DNA from 2 places in the Carnobacterium sp. genome. Region 1 is predicted to be linked to the other one. Evidence: riboswitches for the same ligand, from Rfam matches in the RefSeq annotation. Region 1 holds a riboswitch; the other holds the start of a gene.
What was found. A riboswitch is a leader RNA that binds a small molecule or an ion and turns the genes downstream of it on or off. The one in region 1 is predicted to bind FMN.
Positions count from the first base shown of each region.

Region 2: it holds a riboswitch for FMN, as region 1 does, so the genes downstream of both, ribD (bifunctional diaminohydroxyphosphoribosylaminopyrimidine deaminase/5-amino-6-(5-phosphoribosylamino)uracil reductase RibD) here and ABS911_RS02190 (ECF transporter S component) in region 1, are expected to answer to the same signal.

Region 1 is NZ_JBEMBC010000006.1:13,384-20,062, forward strand. It holds gene ABS911_RS02180 (RecQ family ATP-dependent DNA helicase) at 1-524, opposite strand, end outside; gene ABS911_RS02185 (YpbB family protein) at 517-1,587, opposite strand; gene ABS911_RS02190 (ECF transporter S component) at 1,770-2,351, opposite strand; FMN riboswitch at 2,488-2,611, opposite strand; gene ABS911_RS02195 (sensor histidine kinase) at 2,690-4,486, opposite strand; gene ABS911_RS02200 (response regulator transcription factor) at 4,495-5,220, opposite strand; gene ABS911_RS02205 (pseudouridine synthase) at 5,451-6,188, opposite strand; gene scpB (SMC-Scp complex subunit ScpB) at 6,221-6,679, opposite strand, start outside.
Region 2 is NZ_JBEMBC010000049.1:12,973-19,651, reverse strand. It holds gene ABS911_RS09980 (MerR family transcriptional regulator) at 1-717, shown strand, start outside; FMN riboswitch at 1,198-1,312, shown strand; FMN riboswitch at 1,467-1,582, shown strand; gene ribD (bifunctional diaminohydroxyphosphoribosylaminopyrimidine deaminase/5-amino-6-(5-phosphoribosylamino)uracil reductase RibD) at 1,726-2,799, shown strand; gene ABS911_RS09970 (riboflavin synthase) at 2,827-3,480, shown strand; gene ABS911_RS09965 (bifunctional 3,4-dihydroxy-2-butanone-4-phosphate synthase/GTP cyclohydrolase II) at 3,499-4,692, shown strand; gene ribH (6,7-dimethyl-8-ribityllumazine synthase) at 4,740-5,201, shown strand; gene ABS911_RS09955 (HAD family hydrolase) at 5,211-5,876, shown strand; gene ABS911_RS09950 (WD40/YVTN/BNR-like repeat-containing protein) at 5,987-6,679, opposite strand, start outside.

The DNA of each region.
Region 1 (6,679 bases):
GCGGTTAATGCCATGGTTAATGGGAAGCTTAATTGTTTACGAACCAATCCTAAATCTAAGTAATCCGGTCTGAAATCCAATCCCCACTGAGAGATACAATGAGCTTCATCAATGGCAAAAAGACCAATTGGAACTTTTTTTAAATATGCCATCACATATTCCTGTTGAAGCATCTCAGGTGAAAGAAAAATAAACTTGTACTGAGCTAAATGCTTCAGAACCCATTCTTTTTCCTGTGCATCCATCAAACTGTTGATAGCTGCGACTCTTTTTTCACCGTTAAGCTTTAATTGTTCTACTTGGTCTTGCATCAATGACAATAGAGGTGAAACAATTACTACAAGACCATTCAAACAATAACCTGTTAATTGGTAACAAATTGATTTCCCTGTGCCTGTTGGCAGCATGACTAAGGTGTGTCTCCCCTCTAAAGCTGCTAAAATGGCTTCTTCTTGCCCATTTCTAAAAGAAGTGTACCCAAAATATTTCTCTAAATTTTGTTTGATGAGCTCTTTATTATTCATCGGTACGACTCCTTTCAACTTGAATCAATCTATACCATGAAAAAGGGACCTGCGGCATATCTTTTTCTAATTCCTCATAGGTGATTTTTTCGTTAGATTGAAATACTGTAATTAAACGTTGGTAATCGGTGTCAGGTATTACACTAGCAACATCGAAATCCGAAAAAATAATAGCTAATTCAATAACGTGTTCTGAAATAGTGTTCGCCTTTAAATTCCTCTTTAGTGCAATATTTTCAATAGAAAGTCCTTTATCTAAATAATAAGCGGTCAACCTTGTACTTTGGCTTAGACTGCTATAAGGATCTCCGATACATTCTTGATAAATCAAATAAAATAAAGGATACTTTTCTTTTTTACGAACGATTTGATCCATTAATTGAATAATAGCATCTTGAAGTAAAAAAGCTATTTCTAACGCTTCAATTTTATGCATAGAAGCTAGTTGAGTGATCGTTTTCCCAAATTTTTCATGTCCGGTTAATTGCGATACCGCTATTTCTGCAGAAAATGAATCCAAATTATTTAATACTTGAATCCATTCTTTTCCAAAAGATTGAGCAAGTTTTTGTTTATCCAATGGATTATTTTTCAACCAATTTTTTACCCAAAGTTGGTTTTTCCATTCTTTATCAAGAGGCAAATACCGTTTATTTTGATACCGTAATTCCGAAAGAACTTGCGTCAAAAACACTATTTTCTTCCAAAATTCCTTAGTAGATTTTCCATTTAATAATTGATTTAAATTCGTGGGATAAAAATGTTCAGAAAAATAGATCTCTACTTCTGCCTTTCCTTGTTCAGAAAGATAAAACTCCTCACTCGTACCGTTTGCTTTGATCCAACCTCTTGTAACGAACTTTTGAATCATCTGATTATAATGTGCTCGTTTTAAATTAGGAAAAATTGAAAAAAACTTTATTAGTTGATACATATGCGCTTTGAATAAAATCGAAGCGGTTCTTTTCCCAATTAAAATATGGTATAACGTTGAAGGCTTAATTGGATAGTCTTTTGAATATAATGACAGACAGAAAAATTGACTGTATAACGATTGATCCAAGACATTCACCCTCATTTCAAATACTTTAACAAAAGTAAAAGCAACACTGATACCTCGTTAAATCTAATATACCAAAAATAACTAATTTTAGGGTATTCTTTTATAAATTTTAAAAAATATTAATCAAAAGTGTATATAAGTTTCAATAAAAAAAGAAACCGCAAAAACTGCGGTTTCTTTTTTTATTTAAAACTGATTTTTGTCATTTGGTTACGAAACAACCAAGTTTTTAATTTTGCAAAGAGTAAGATAAATACTGTGCTTACTATCGCTCCTTTTATTATATTAAATGGTATAACACCCATTAAAAGATACTCTCTAATAGGTCCTACACTAAAGTTTAATACTTTTAAGTACAAAGGAAGTAAGAATAAATAATTTACAAATGATAGAACAATTGTTAACGATGCAGTTCCAATCACATTTGCAAAAATAATATTTTTTGTATCATGAATTTTAGCCTTCATGATTAAATAAATTGGCAATGTGTAAGCAACAGAAGCTATAAAACTTGCAGTATCCCCAATAGGATATCCTGCGTCACCGCCCGTTTGGATATAATGAAGTAATGAACGTATAAACGCAACCATTACGCCTCCAACCGGACCGTATAAAAACATTCCAATCAAAACAGGAATATCACTAAAATCTACTTTAAGAAAAGTAACTCCTGGAATTATTGGAAAACCAAATGAAATCAAAATGGTTGCAAAAGCAGCCAACATGGAGATTCCCACCATTTTCTTCGTATTACTAGTTTGCATAAAAATCCTCCTAAAAGGACTCATCAGCACAGGCATTACTGAGTCTATTTAAATAAAAACAATATAAAAATGCTCGTCCTAATTATCTTCAGATAATTAAACAGAGCACTTGAATAGTGAAGCATATTCAAATAAACTCCATCTTCTTTATCCAGACTTTACTGTCGGTACTGGAATTAAACCAGTTCAACTAAATAATGCTATTTAGCTCGTGGACTATACCACCGGTCGGGAATTTCACCCTGCCCCTGAAGACGAATCTTTATATTTTTTTTAACATCTTAATTGTATACCATAACAAAAGAAAAATCAACAGTTACTTACTTTTTATTCGTAAATCAATCGATATAAGGTAAATGAACAATAAAAATAGTATGTTCATGTATGACACTTTTTACTTCGACAAAGCCGCCATGCGCTTCTATAATATTTTTAACAATGGATAAACCAATACCTGTACCTGTTTTATTGCCTTTCATTACAGTACGTGATTTATCAGCTTTATAAAATCGATCAAAAACATAAGGAACATCTTCTTCAGAAATTCCTGTTCCATTATCTCTTACTTCGATTAGTACTTCATCCATAATTTTATCCAAATGTACCCAAATTTCCACTTGCTTATGTTCTTTATTAGCCAAACTAGTATGTCTGATTGCATTATTGATCAAGTTTACAAATACCTGATTCATCTTGTCTTCATCCATATAATAAGAATCTAAATTAGGATCAATAGACAATTTCATTTCAATATTATTTTTTTCAGACATCGTAGCAAATCGTGTAAATAATTTATTGAAAAAATCATCTAACTGAACATCCAGCTTAATCAAATTTATAAAGCCCGCTTCCATTCTAGAACTATCAAGCATTTCATTAACCATACGGTTCATTCGAATAGATTCTTCACCGATTATCTTAGCCATTTCTTTTTTCTCTTCTTGCGTTTCGGCTACATCATCCAAAATAGCTTCACTGTATCCTTGAATCATAACTAAAGGTGTTCTTAATTCATGAGAGATATTGTTAATAAAATCATTTCTCATAATATCAAGCCTTTTTTCTTTAGTGATATTCTGAATAGAAACCAATACACCACGAACACTTTCTAAATTCTCATCAAAAAGTGGTATCAATGTTATATTGTAATAATAATCATCAATATTGTTTTCATAACTTACTTTTTCGGGAAATCTGATAACAGAATCAATTCGGTATTCTAACACTTCAGGTATGACTGTTTTCATTACTTGATCTGATCGATACAAGTGTTGTAAATATTCATCTCCAAGTGGATTAGACATCAATAATGTTTTATCTTGATTGTAATACAATACTCCCGTTGAGATGGACGTCACAATATTTTCTAACAGTTCTTTTTCTTGTCTAGTTGCCGCTCCTGTTACTTCCAATGATTTGCCCATTTTATTCATAGCAAGTGCTAATTGAGCTAACTCATCTTTGTAATTCGATTGCGTTTGCTTTGAAAAATCATTTTTAGCATAATCATAAGCGATATCTCTCAATTGAGTTAAAGGATGGCCTAGTCTGCGTTGGAAATAATAAAACAATATAATTCCTATCACGATATAAAGAATCAAATTCGCAACTGACCACATTGCCATCCTACTGTTGGTTTTATTTAAAAAAGATAAATCTCCATAGATGTATAGTTGACCATCTTGGTTATTAAGGTCAAAATGATGAATTTTCATGATAAACGGTGTTTTTGACTCTCCATCAAATTTCACTTCATCCTTAATTAAAGCGTCTTCTCCACTATTTAATGCAGCGTTCACTTGCCTAGTGGCTGCAACTTTTTCTATAGCTTCTAATTGTTTATCCAAATCAATGTTGGACGAATAAGCAATAGGTTCATTTTCTTGTTGGATAATCAAAAAAAGATGCGAATTAAAAGGTCTTATTTTATCCAAATTTTCTATTAAAAAATTTGGATCTTCTTCAGACATGATTGCAATAGCATCCATTGAACTTTCAAAATCTTTTATATAATTTTCTTCAATATTTTTTTTATAAATCATTCCATATACTTGAGTTGAGGTAAAAAAACAAAAACCTATAGCTAACATGGTTACTACCCAAGTACGGGTTACAAGGCTATTTAGTTTAAACATATCCCGACCTACTTTTCAGATTCTTCTGGAAAAGAATTAAATTTATACCCTAGACCCCATACGGTCACGATCATTTTTGCAGCCGGTTCAGAATGCTTCGTTAATTTTTCTCTTAAACGTTTAATATGAGTATCTACCGTTCTTAAATCACCAAAGAACTCATACTTCCATACTTCACGTAATAATTGTTCTCTTCCAAAAATTTGATCTGGAGATTGTGCCAGATATAATAATAAATCATATTCTTTTGGAGTCAGATTGACAGCATTCCCATCTGCCAAGACACGATGAGATTGGTCATCTATTTCAAAATGAGGCATTTTAATTAAATCAGGATTTGCTTTTTCTTTTGGTTTTCCGCTTTGGGTTCTTTTTAGAATAGCCGATACTCTTAAAACGACTTCTCTTGGACTAAATGGTTTCACAATATAATCGTCTGCACCCACTTCAAATCCCTCTATACGACTAACTTCTTCCCCTTTAGCGGTCAACATCATGATTGGAGTATTTTTAGTTTCACGTATTTTCTCAGCAACTTGGATACCATCCATTTTGGGAAGCATTAAATCTAGCAAAATTAAATCGTAATCATTCTCTAAAGCCATCTTAACGGCATCTTCACCATTGTCTGCTTCAAAAACGACATAATTTTCTCTTTCTAAATACATTTTTAATAGTCTACGAATACGATCTTCGTCATCTACTACTAACAGATGCATTACATCATTTTCCATTATATTTCCACCTCATCATTTTCCTTTAACACTTACATACAGAAATTTAGTCTAATATCAGTATACACAACATTTGTTACAATTTTCAACTAATTGACATGATTCCTTATTGAAACATTAAAACGTTCTCAAAAAAGAAGTGCTTATTCTAAAAAAAGAAAAGCTACATCATCTATTTGTTTATAAAAAAAAGAACTTGGTTTTATTCAAGCTCTTTACTCATTTATTTATTAGTTTGTTTTATTTTCTTCTTGAGTTGCTGAATTACGCAATTGATAAATTTCAAATGTCTTTAATTCACGCCATTCGCCTGGTTGTAATCCATCTAACGTCAATGTACCATAAGATTCTCTTTTTAACTTTTCTACCGGATGACCAATAGCTTGAAACATGTTTTTTACTTGTCTATTGCGGCCTTCATGTATGGTTAATTCCACCATAGTGATATCTTTTGCACGATCAGATGAAAGGATTTTAGCTTTAGCTGGAGCCGTTTTTTTACCTTCAATAACAATACCTTTTTCAAGCTTATTCAGTGCTTTTCTATCAACTAAACCTTTTACTTTAGCAACATACGTTTTATCTATTTGATACTTAGGATGCATCAATAATTGGGAAAGTTCTCCGTCATTTGTTAACATCAATGCTCCGGTTGTGTCATAGTCTAATCGACCAACTGGATAAATTCGTTGTTCGATATTAGCAAATAAATCCGTTACTACAGGACGTCCCTTATCATCTGAAACGGCTGTGATCATATTTCTAGGTTTATTTAGTAAAAAATAGACCGGTTCTTCTCTATAAATTGGAACTCCATCCACTTCCACTACATCAGAATTCCCAATTTGAATTCCCATTTCCTTAACAACTTTTCCATTTACTTTAACATGTCCTTTAGAAATAAGTTCCTCTGATTTACGACGCGAGGCTACTCCGGCATGAGCTAAAACTTTTTGCAATCTTTCCATAATTTCTCCTTCATACAACTCTATTTTTATTCTTATTCAAACTGCTGATTAAAACGTTCAAAAAATAAATCTGATTCTTTTTCGCTGGTTTCAGTTTCTAATTCGGTTATCTTAGGTAGATCATTTAGATCTTTAAGACCAAAATAATCCATGAAATAGTCCGAAGTCCCATATAAAATAGCTCTTCCAGGGCCTTCTGCTCGTCCTTTCGGTTCTATTAATCCTCTAAGCGTAAGTTTTTGCAATGCTCCACTTGTTTGAACTCCCCGTATTTCATCAATCTCCATCCGAGTCAAAGGCTGCTTATACGCTATAATGGCGAGTGTTTCTAATGCTGCCTGTGAAAGGTTAGTGGTTAAAGGTGAGATAGCATATTTTTTTATGACATCTGCATACTCTTTTTTAGTCGCTAGTTGATACTGATTTCCTACTTCAAGCAGCATCAGCCCTCTGGCAGTCATCGTCTCATACTCTTTTTGAAGTCGCATTAA
Region 2 (6,679 bases), on a different contig from region 1:
AAAAGGTATCGAATGTATGAGGAAAAACAATTAGATACCATTAGTGTGATCTATATTTTAAGAGAATTAGGAAAATCAATCAAAGAAATAAAAATCTACTTACAAGAACGAACTCCAGAAAAGATGCTGTCGTTATTTCAAGAAGAACAAAAACAGATTGATAAAAAAATTAGTACGTTACAGCAGTACAAAGATATGTTGGAAAAAAGAATAGAGTTAACAAAATTGGCAGACGTAATAACTGTAGGAAAACTTACCTTTATCCAGCAAAAAAAGAAACCGATATTAATCGGTAAAAAAATAAATCAACAATACAATGAAGCCCTCATCGATTTCTATTCACTTATTGACCAGCAACAAATTGTCCAAGGTTTTCCAATAGGAGCGATTATTGGGAAAAACGAATTGGCCAATGGCGAGTTTTCAAATTTTAGTTATTTTTATATCAATAAATCGACTGAAGATAAAAATCAGGTAAGTATAAAGCCTGAAGGATGTTATGCAGTTATGTATGATTATTGTGATTACAATAAAACAGGAAAACTGTATCAGAAAATGTTAAATGGTCTAGCAGAAAAGGATTATGAAATTGATGGAGACGCCTATGAAGAATACATTATTGATGAAGTGGCAGAAAAAAATCCAGAAAAGTATTTGGTTAAGGTAATGATTAAAGTGAAAAACAAAAATGAAAGTAATACTGAAATGGTAGATTAGCAACAGTTCACTTGTTTAATATCTATCAGAATATATAACCTGTTTTGAACCGAATTTGGTTAAGAAGGTTGTACATATATACCATAAGTTTCTTTTTATTCAACTTGTATGGTCTTCATTATTTGTTTGCCTACTGTAAGCTCCTTACTAGGTAATCCATACGGTAGGTGTTGTGTATTTCCATACTATAAGCTTTTTATTGGTTAATCCGTATGGTACTCATTGGATGTTTTTGCACAAATTATGTTCAACGATAACTTCCTATAAAGACAACTGAAGAAATCTACCTAGTTAATTTAAATTATTAAGATTTGTATTATCGCGAAGGTAGACTTTTAACGATAAAGCAGTAAGTCTTCTGAGCTTTATTCCTTAAAAAAGTACTTTTATTACACTTTGGTAGAGAAGGTAATAAGACAGTTGATATGAAAAATATTGACATCTCTTGTATTTCAAGATATTCTTACATTATAAAAGTAAATTAGTCTTCAGGGCAGGGTGCAAGTCCCTACCGGTGGTAAAGCCCACGAGCCGCAAGGCAGATTCGGTTAGATTCCGAAGCCGACAGTATAGTCTGGATAAAGCGAAGACAAAGTAATTGCAGAGAAACTAAGATAGCTATAGTCTTTTTTTGGATTTATAGCAATCATGAGATCATAAAGCAACTATTTAACTAGTCTTATTTAGCTATAAGTCGAAGCCCTGGATATAAAAATCTGGGGCTTTTTTGTGTAGAAAAGTAAAAATTGAATAGTCTTCAGGGCAGGGTGCAAGTCCCTACCGGTGGTAAAGCCCACGAGCCGTAAGGCAGATTCGGTTAGATTCCGAAGCCGACAGTTATAGTCTGGATAAAGCGAAGACAAAATTTACAAAAATCAAAAGTAACCGAGTACAGAGTATTCGGAGTTATTTGTTGAGCCTTGTAAACAAAAAATGACGAAAGCCCTGAGAGTATATTCTTGGGGCTTTTTTAATTTGAATGGAGTGAGAGGATTGGATGAATTATACATGAGGATGGCACTGGACTTGGCAAGAAAGGGGAAAGGGTGGACAACTCCTAATCCTTTAGTTGGAGCTGTCATTGTAAAAGGTGGAAGAGTTATTGGGCAAGGATATCATCAAAAATATGGACAGCCCCATGCGGAAGTAAATGCTATTGCATCAGCCAAAGAAGATGTGACTGGGGCAACGTTGTATGTCACATTAGAACCTTGTTCTCATTTTGGGAAAACACCTCCTTGTTCAGACTTACTGATAGATAAGAACATTAAACGAGTAGTCGTGGGAACACTCGATCCAAACCCACTAGTTGCTGGAAAAGGAATTGAAAGGCTTCGTAGCAATGGAATTGAAGTAGTTACAGGTGTACTAGAAGAAGAGAGTCAAAAATTGAATGAAATCTTCATAAAATATATTGTCACGAAAGAACCATTTGTGGTTATGAAAAATGCGATGTCTCTAGATGGAAAGATAGCTACGGTGACTGGAGAATCTCAATGGATTTCTGGGGAATCATCTAGGAAACAAGTCCATTCTCTGCGCCATGAATTAGCTGGAATTATGGTCGGTATAGAAACGATTATCAAGGATGATCCTCAGCTAACTTCTAGAACACTAAACAGTCGAAATCCTATTAGAATTGTTGTGGATAGTCAGCTAAGAATCCCAATCGACTCAAAGGTATTAACCCAACAAGATAAAGCGAAAACAATTGTGGCTACCACGAAAAGTGCCAATAAAGAAAAAGTAGATACGTTAAAGCAGATGGGTATTGAAGTGATCGTAACTAAAGAAAAACTTGGAAGAGTTGATTTGCAAGAATTAATGAAGGTACTAGGAGCTAAAGGGATCGATAGTATTCTGTTGGAAGGCGGTGCTACTTTGAACTTTTCAGCTTTAGAAGAGGGTATTGTGGACAAAATACAGTCTTATATTGCTCCAAAAATAATCGGAGGAAAAGAGGCTAAAACGGCTGTAGAAGGGGCAGGAATTCAATCATTAAAAAGTGCTTTTCAAATTGATCGGATGACGTCTGTCATGGTCGGAGAGGATCTGTTTGTGGAAGGATATATTGTTAAGTAAAGAGAAGCAAACGATTGGAGGAAAAGTATGTTTACAGGAATTGTTGAGGAAATGGGAACGGTTCAATCAATCCAACGAGGTGAAAAGTCTTCAATACTCAAAATAAAAGGGAAAAAAGTATTGCAAGGGACTCGGATCGGGGATAGTATCTCGACAAATGGCATTTGTTTGACAGTGGCAAAAATAGAAAAAGATTCTTTTGATGCAGATGTTATGTCCGAATCTTTGAAAAGAACTAACATAGGGGAATTGACGCCTGGAAGTTACGTCAACTTGGAACGAGCCTTAAGTTTGGAAACACGTCTTGGTGGCCATATGGTTAGTGGTCATATCGATGGAACAGGGAAGATAAGAGAATTGAAGCGGGAGGATAATGCCGTTTGGATTACGGTTGAAACAAGTCCTAAATTATTGCGTTACATTATCGAGAAAGGTTCTATAGCCATTGATGGTGTCAGTTTGACAGTTGTGACAGTGGATGATCAGTCTTTCAAGGTTTCTATAATACCTCATACCGGTGAAGAGACAGTTCTATTGCGTAAGCAACCTGGAGATGCTGTAAATCTTGAATGCGATATGATTGGAAAATATGTTGAAAAATTATTAGGATTGGATTCGAAAATGCCAGTTCAAGAGAGTCAAGTAACGACAGGATTTTTGAAAGATAACGGGTTCTTTTAGAACAGAATGGAGAGACTTATGTTTAATACAATCGAAGAATTGCTTGCTGATTTAAGAGCTGGAAAAAACATTTTATTGGTAGATGATGAAGACAGAGAAAATGAAGGAGACATTATTTGTGCGGCTGAATTTGCTACTACAGAAAATGTGAACTTTATGGCTAGTTATGCCAAAGGTCTAATTTGTATGCCTATGCCTAAAAGCTATACAAAGAAGTTCGCATTGCCACAAATGAGTTTAAACAGTACAGATAATCATGGAACAGCTTTTACCATTTCAGTGGATCATGTGGAAACGACAACAGGTATTTCAGCTGGGGAACGGTCATTGACAGCTATGAAATTGGTGAGCAATGATGCAAAAGCGGAAGACTTTAGAAGACCAGGGCATATGTTCCCATTAGAAGCTGTTGACGGGGGTGTGCTGGTTCGAAATGGACATACAGAAGCAACGGTTGACTTGATGCGTTTAGCAGGTCTGCAACCAGTGGGGCTATGTTGTGAAATCATGAATGAAGATGGATTGATGGCAAGAAGAGACGATTTATTTGCTTTAGCCAATCAACATGAATTGAAAATCGGTACAATTGCCGATTTAATTGAGTATCGAAAAACCCAAGAACAAGTTATTTTCCGCGAATCTAAAGCACTTTTACCTACTAAATATGGAGATTTCGAAATCTACGCCTATGAACATGCGGTAACTGGGGAACACCATGTCGCTTTGGTTATGGGGGAAGTCAGTGATGGGGAACCAGTACTATGTCGTATCCATTCGGAATGTTTGACAGGTGATGTATTTGGTTCAAAAAAATGTGATTGTGGTCAACAATTGGATGCAGCAATGAAACGAATTGCAGATGATGGACGTGGGATTTTAGTTTACATGCGTCAAGAGGGGCGTGGAATTGGATTAGTCAATAAAATAAGAGCTTATGCGTTACAAGATCAAGGACACGATACAATTGAAGCTAACTTATTGCTTGGTTTTCCAGTTGATCTACGAGAATACTATGAATGCAAACAAATTTTTGATGATCTGGGTGTTTCGCAACTACGCCTGATGACTAATAATCCACTTAAAGTAGAGAGCATGGATAAATACGGTTTGGATATTGTAGAAAGAATTTCACTTCAAATGGAAGCTTTTGCAGAAGATAAAGACTATCTAAAGATCAAGCAAGAAAAAATGCATCATCATTTGAACTATTAAAAATGGCCAGCGCACTACAAAAAAATATCATACATGGAGGAATTAAAATGAAAGTATTAGAAGGACAATTAATTGCAAAAGACTTAAAGGTTGGTATCGTGATTGCACGGTTTAATGAATTTATAGGATCAAAATTATTAAGTGGGGCTGTTGACGGTTTAAGAAGACACGGCATGCTAGAGGAAGAAATCACAGTTGCGTGGGTTCCAGGAGCTTATGAAATCCCATTAGTTGCACAAAAAATGGCAGCTTCAGGAAAGTATGATGCTATTATCACTTTAGGAGCAGTCATTAAAGGGTCTACATCGCACTACGATTACGTCTGTTCTGAAGTTTCAAAAGGCGTAGCTGCAGCTGCAATGAATACAGGTGTACCCGTAATGTTTGGGGTCTTAACGACAGATAATATCGAACAAGCCATTGAACGTGCCGGTACAAAAGCTGGAAACAAAGGGTATGAATCTGCAGTTTCAGCGATTGAAATGGCCAATTTATTGAAAGGCATGTAAGGTCGGATCATGAATGAAACAAGACTAAAGAAAATTCAAACCATTGTTTTTGATTACGATGGGACACTACATGACAGTACGGCAAACTATATTGCTGCTTTCAAAATGGCGTATAACTATTTGATTGAGAAGAAAAAAGCTGTCCCAAGAGATTGGAAAGATGAAGAAATCACTAAGTGGTTAGGGTATAGCAGTAAAGATATGTGGGAAAATTTCATGCCGAATTTAGATGTTGAACACCAAACTACAGCTTCAAAAATCATAGGAGAAACGTTGCTGGAAAAAATTCTCGCAAAAGAAGCAACCCTTTATACGGGAGCTTTGGAAACATTAGGTTACTTAAAAGGTAAGGGATACCAACTTATCTTTTTAAGTAATTGTAGTGAAAAATATATGAATGCACATCGGCAAGCTTTCCAGTTAGATCAGTATTTTGAGGATATGTATTGCACAGAAACATTTGAGTATAGTGCCAAATACAAGATTTTTGAATTAATTGAAAAACAGTATAAAGAAAATTTTCTTGTTGTAGGAGATCGCATACAGGATTTTGAAATTGGTCACTACCATAATCTAATTAACATAGGGTGTAATTATGGATTTGGGTCAGAAGAAGAATTGCAGCAATCAGATTTAAGAATAAATGCTATCCAAGAATTGCAAGAAATTCTTTAGATAGAAAAACGTGAATAAGATAGTTGCTTTTTATGCAAGTAAGAAAAAAGACAGCCTTCGGTTTGTTCTAAACAAACCGAAGGCTATCTTTTTTAATAAGGTGAGCTTTACTAAACTTCTCCGACAAACGTCCAAGTTTCACCATTGTCTTTGGATTGATACAGTCCTTTGCTGCCGTCATTATAATCGCCGTCTTGTCCTTGATTCACTTGAATAAAAAGACTGTCGCTTTCTTTATAAGGCATTTCAGGAAAGTCAAAAGGAGCATACTTCTCTGTATCGGTTAAAGGAACTTCAATCATTGGTAGTTCGACTTCTTCAAAAGTGGCACCACCATCTGTTGTTCGATAGAGATCTGCATAACTGCCTCCACTGTGTGACAATCCAATAAAGCCAAGGTTCTCATCCATAAAAGTTATCCCAGATGAAACCCCTAGTTGTCCTGTAAATGGATCAGAATTAACAACGTCCCAAGTATTTCCACCATCGGTGGTTTTATTTAAGGTATAGAAACGTGAGCCTAACGCAGCATCTACTACGAATAATTGATAACCAAGTTGTTCAGTTAAAAAATAAGTTTCGATATCATTCATATTTTGATCGGTTGGAACGTCTCCAATTTGTGCAGGAGATACTGTTGGTGAATAGTCAACAAAACGTACCGGTGTGATCGTGTTGTTATTTGGGGTATAAACAGAAATCGTATAGCCAATAATTTCATTGAAGGCTGTTTCGATTGGAAAGGTATCTCCCTTTTCATCAAAATAAAGAATCCCTTCAGTATTGTATCCCCAACTGCGGGA